2 linked regions of the Jeotgalibacillus aurantiacus genome follow. Each later gene encodes a partner of the first gene's protein in a complex. Links are inferred from orthologs where the notes say so. Each region holds a gene or a part of one and is shown on either strand. Other genes may lie near its edges.

Evidence for each region. The genes of interacting proteins can lie anywhere in the genome.
Region 2: the proteins of H7968_RS03230 (region 1) and hfq are in contact, whole or in part, in a crystal structure (PDB 3VU3), measured with the Escherichia coli proteins. The link is inferred for Jeotgalibacillus aurantiacus from one-to-one orthologs.

What each region holds. Positions count from the first base shown.
Region 1 is NZ_JACNMS010000001.1:688,679-691,585, forward strand. It holds H7968_RS03230 (catalase), read right to left. Parts: upstream 2,524-2,907; coding sequence 478-2,523; downstream 1-477. Other genes in the region: H7968_RS03225 (DEAD/DEAH box helicase), read right to left, coding at 1-331; H7968_RS03235 (hypothetical protein), read left to right, coding at 2,855-2,907.
Region 2 is NZ_JACNMS010000002.1:410,264-413,260, reverse strand. It holds hfq (RNA chaperone Hfq), read left to right. Parts: upstream 1-1,382; coding sequence 1,383-1,613; downstream 1,614-2,997. Other genes in the region: H7968_RS06880 (trimeric intracellular cation channel family protein), read right to left, coding at 2,778-2,997; H7968_RS06885 (AAA family ATPase), read left to right, coding at 1,720-2,649; miaA (tRNA (adenosine(37)-N6)-dimethylallyltransferase MiaA), read left to right, coding at 411-1,337; H7968_RS06900 (alpha/beta hydrolase), read left to right, coding at 1-395. UniProt on the Escherichia coli protein: RNA chaperone that binds small regulatory RNA (sRNAs) and mRNAs to facilitate mRNA translational regulation in response to envelope stress, environmental stress and changes in metabolite concentrations.

The sequences.
Region 1 (2,907 bases):
CAAAAGACTGTCTGCCGAAAAGTGCAACCGCCTTGATCCGCTTAAAGCGTCCAATGGCTGAAGCATCAAGCCGCACCTGATCAGCCAGTTCTCTTGTTGGTGTGATGATTAGCGCCTGTGGTTTGTTTTCTTCCCACTCAACCGCTTCACATAATGGGATCGCATAGGCCGCAGTTTTCCCGCTGCCAGTCTGTGCTTTTGCCATCACATCTTTTTTGCGTTGAAGGGCAGGAATAACCTGCTGCTGGACCTCTGTCGGGGATGTAAAAGTGAGTTTTTCAAGTGCCTCAGTAATCGGTGCACTAAGATGATAGTCTTTCCAAGTTGTCATATCCGTTCTCCTTAAGTTTGCTGTTGTTAGTATACCAGTCACAGTCAGTTTTAAATAGGTAACAGCGGAGAAAAGTAACCTTTTACTTAACAAAAAACCTGAACAGGACGCGAGTATCAGCGCCTGTTCAGGTTTTATCATGTCTCTTACATCACATCGCGATCCCAGTGTCGATGTGCCGTTACAGCTTCAATATAAGCATCTGCAAATATTGCCGTATCGTCCGCATAAATGACACCGGCACTCTCTGCAATATCATTCGCCTCAAGCCACTTCTTCCCTTCATGCGTGGCACCAATCGGTTTGAAATGCTGGTAGGCTTCGTTTAAGAAATAAGATGTATTCTGTACAAATTTACGGCTTGGATCCTTTGCTCCTGCTAAATACAATCCATCGAAAATGACGGAATCGGCCGTCAGGAAGGTATGATCTACCTCCAGACTTGAACCATCCGCTCCCGTCACATTGCCAAACGTTTCGCTGACGACCTCTGTGGTAATCCCTTTTGCCTTCAGCTCTTTCAGCACGGCATTGACGTCTCCCGCAAAGCCTTCACCGGCAATGACCGCCACTTTTCGGGTAGCGGGTGTTTTGACTGTGTTTTCCTGACTTAATGCAGGAGATGATTTTGTCACGCCGGATTCTTTACCCTGCGGCACATCCACCCCAATATTTTTGGCAACCTCAGTAGCAAGCTCCAGACTGACATTCGCAAACATCTCAACGACCTGCCTGCGAATCGACATCGTGTCACATTTACCAAGCTCAAAGCTGAAAGCCTGTATGATATGTTCTTTTTCAGGCTGGCTCATGCTATTCCAGAAAAGAGTCGCCTGTGAGAAATGATCCTTGAAGCTGTCACTTCTCGCCCGTACTTTGCGACCCTCCATTTTCTCCTGATAATGAGCAAAACCGCCCTCTTCTTCTGTAGAGGTTTCAGGTGTATTTTGCGCAAGGGAATTTTTATGGTAGCTGACCTGTCCCTTATTGATGGTCTGGCGTCCGTAACCGTCACGCTGGTTATTATGGAATGGACACACCGGACGGTTGATCGGAAGCTCATGAAAATTCGGTCCGCCAAGACGGATTAACTGTGTATCCGTGTAAGAGAACAGTCTCCCCTGTAATAGCGGATCATTGGTAAAATCAATACCTGGTACTAAGTGACCCGGATGGAACGCGACCTGTTCTGTTTCAGCAAAAACGTTATCTACATTTCGATTCAGCGTCATTTTACCGAGAATTTTAACCGGTACGTCTTCCTCCGGCCAGAGCTTCGTGGCATCGAGCACATCGAAGTCGAATTTAAACTCATCTTCTTCAGAAATCAGCTGTAAACCGAGTTCATACTCAGGAAAATCTCCATTTTCAATCGCTTCATACAGATCACGGCGGTGAAAATCCGGATCTTTTCCGTTCAGCTTTTGTGCTTCATCCCAGACAACTGAATGCGTCCCAAGAATCGGCTTCCAGTGAAATTTCACGAAATGAGCCTTACCTTCGTTATTAATAAAGCGGAATGTGTGGACACCGAAGCCTTCCATCATCCGGTAGCTTCGCGGAATCGCTCTGTCAGACATCGTCCACATGACCATATGGGCTGACTCCTGGTTATTTGCAACAAAGTCCCAGAACGTATCATGGGCAGAAGCAGCCTGAGGAATCTCATTGTGCGGCTCCGGCTTTACAGCATGCACAAGGTCAGGGAATTTTATGGCGTCCTGGATAAAAAACACCGGAATGTTGTTTCCGACCAGATCATAGTTCCCTTCGTCCGTATAAAATTTCACAGCAAAACCACGTGCATCACGGGCCACATCCGCTGACCCTTTAGAGCCGGCAACCGTTGAAAAACGCACGAAAACAGGGGTCTTTTTTGACGTGTCAGTAAGGAAACCCGCTCGTGTATAAGCTTCTGCTGATTCATATAATTCAAACTCGCCATGCGCACCGTATCCGCGTGCATGAACAATCCTTTCCGGGATCCGCTCATGATCAAAATGCGTCATTTTCTCCCTGAATTGAAAATCCTCAAGAAGAGTCGGTCCTCTAACACCTGCTTTTAGTGAAAATTCATCTTCTGATACCTTAAGACCCTGATTGGTCGTCATCTTTTTACCGGAGTCGTCTGTGCGGAACGTATCTAGCTGCTCGTGCTTTTTGTTCGATTTGCCTTCGTTGCTCACTTCCATTCCTCCTCAAAATATGTAATGAACTTCCTTATGAGTGTTTCCCTATCGAAGGTTGGAACAAACTTGATCAGCTGATTTTTCCTGGAAAATAAGAGGGTGTTTAAAGGCACACACCATTAGGAGGAGAGGGCTTTTGGGCAAACTGCGCATGAATGCCGCGGAGAGGTTTGGAGGTGGTGGTGGTGGATAGAACTTCGCGTGAAGCAGTGAGTCAATACAATCATCACGTGGAACGATACAACCGCTTTCTAGCCCCCTTAATACCTTGGACACGAATTGATGTTGGATTTACACTGATATCAAACAATTCCACAGGAAAGGGGGCACTTTTATGCGAAAGAAGGTTCAGGCGTTTGAGGAGATCAAAAAGAAATATGTCCGAAT
Region 2 (2,997 bases), on another replicon or contig:
ATAATAAGGCATTTGACAACCCGAAAACGCCGTTTGACTGGCTTTCAAGGGATGAGCAGTCAGTCAGTTTATACATGGATGATCCTGAATGTGGATTTGTCTGCACAAATCGTTTTTATAAAGTTCTTTTTAAAGGAATGCAGATGATCAGTCAAAAGAATGAAGTGTCGAAAGTGCCTGCACATATTCCCATCCTTTTAGTCAGTGGGACGAAGGATCCTGTCGGGAATTTCACGAAGGGCATTTATAAAACGGCAGCTTCCTACCAAAAGGCAGGAGTCCGTTCTGTCGAAGTCCTGCTGTATGAAGACGGAAGGCACGAAATGCTGAATGAACTGAACAGAAAAGAAGTCATCAGTGATATGTTAAAAAGAATTAATCAATGGAATCGTTAGTCAGGGGTTAGGTGGATGAAAAAAGACGTAATTGTAATCGCAGGACCAACTGCTGTCGGAAAAACAGATCTGAGCATCAGGGTGTCAAAAGCGGTTGATGGTGAAGTGATTAATGGAGATGCGATGCAGGTCTACAAAGGTCTGGATATTGGCACCGCAAAAATAACCAAATCTGAAATGAGTGGTGTTCCGCATCACTTGTTTGATATTCGCGAGCCGCATGAACCGTTTTCTGCTGCAGAATATCAGCAGGAAGTCCGGGGGAAAATAGAAGAGATTCAGAGCAGAGGGTCCGTACCTGTTCTGACAGGTGGAACGGGACTGTACATTCAGTCGGTTTTGTTTGATTACCAGTTTTCTGATGAAGGTAAAAACGAAGAAATTCGTTCACGGCTTGAACTTGAGCTGCTCGAGCATGGGCGGGACTACCTTTTCGACAAGCTGCAGCAATCCGATCCGCATGCTGCCTCCTCCATTCATCCGAATAATACACGCAGGGTCATAAGAGCACTTGAAGCCTACATGACGACAGGGATCACTAGCGATGCAAGAATGAACAGGCAGGAAATCGCACCGCTTTATCAGCACCGTCTCATCGGGTTGACAATGGAGCGGGACATCCTGTACAAGAGAATTGACTTGCGTGTTGATAAAATGATGGAACAGGGACTTGAAGCTGAGGTCAGAAGTTTGTACGACCAGGGTATTAGAAATGTTCAGTCCATTCAGGCGATCGGCTATAAAGAAATGTATGATTATTTTGATGGAATGGTCACCCTGGATGAAGCAGTAGCTGCGATTAAGCAAAACTCAAGAAGGTACGCCAAGCGTCAAATGACCTGGTTCCGCAATAAAATGAACATGGAGTGGTTTGACGTTACAAATGACAGGGAAAAAAAGATTGAGGAAATCGTGCAATCTTTAGCAGGAAATTACACTTAAATGTAGAATTTTTGTAGAGAGCAGTCATTTTAAGGAGGCGTATAGATGAAACAAGCCGTAAATATTCAGGATCAGATGCTGAACCAGTTACGAAAAGAAAGTACATTTGTAACCGTATTTTTATTAAATGGCTTTCAGATTAGAGGGCAGATCAAAGCATTTGATAACTTTACTGTGTTGCTTGAATCGGAAGGAAAGCAGCAGCTTGTTTATAAGCACGCAATATCAACATTTGTTCCTTCAAAAAACGTTAAGATACAAACAGAGCAGGAGTAAAAAAAGTGTTCCCGTTGCGGAACGCTTTTTTTATTGGATAAAGTTGATCTCATGAACTTTTGTTTTACTCATATACTGATTTATCATGAATAAATGGGGTGGCAATATGACCCGGCAAGTGCAGCAGGTAAAGTTTATCATCGGACAAAGAGAGGAATTAATTCCTGATCAGGAGTCATCCGGAAACTTTGAAATGGTCGATGATACATTTAAAGATATGATCGGACTTGATCAGGTAAAGAGTATGCTAAAAGCCATTATTGCCCGTCATATCATCAATGAAAAACGATTGGAGAAAGGTCTTGCCTTTGAGACGCAGTCTCTCCATATGCTCTTTTACGGAAATCCCGGTACCGGTAAAACGACCGCTGCAAGACTGATTGCAGCGCTTTTTAAAAAACTGAATCTGATTGAAAAAGGGCATCTTATCGAGGTGGAAAGAGCAGATCTTGTAGGTGAATATATCGGTCATACAGCCGTTAAAACAAGAGATTTAATCAAAAAAGCAGAAGGCGGCATTCTTTTTATTGATGAGGCCTACTCTCTCGGGCGAGGCGGTGAAAAAGACTTTGGAAGGGAAGCGGTTGATACCCTTGTCAAACATATGGAAGATCAGAGTCATCCGTTTATTCTCATCTTAGCGGGCTACGAGAAAGAAATGTCTTCGTTTCTGAAATTAAATTCAGGCTTAAAAAGCCGATTCTCTCACGTCATCCAGTTTTCAGACTATAAAAAAGATGAACTCATGAAAATAGCCGAGATGATCTTTTCGAAAAAGGATTACAGGCTGAGTCAGGGAGCGAGGGAACGGTTCAGCCGATACCTTCATATACAGGAAGCTGTATCAGACAATGGAAGGTTTATCAGAAACCTGGTGGAAGCTGTGACAAGAGCACAGGCGCTGAGGCTGATGAAGGGCAGTGCCTTCAGTAAAACGGACCTGATCATGCTGACAGAGGCGGATGTTACATCCGGAACGGCTGACTTTGACAGACAAAACGGAAAAGAAATGGAGCGTTTCCATCCATTTATGTAAAAAAGCTGCGAATCTCGCAGCTTTTTGTTCTTTATAAATTTCAGTGATAAACAATCATGAATCAAGCATGTAAAGGTTGTTAACCTTACTATTAGTAGCGGGGGATTCCCAACAACGGTTATATAAAGTTATCCGGTGCTGTTCCCGGTCTGAAGACTCTTGAATGGTAGTCTCCATTTATATATATAAGAAAGAACGCGCAGGCCGGTAGTGAGGACGAACAGGCAATACAGCTGCCATGGCTCTGATGCGATGCCGAATCCTACCGCTGCTCCGGCAAGAATCGCCCAGGCGGCATAAATTTCTGATCTGAGTACAAGCGGTTTGCGTCCTGCGAGAAGATCTCTG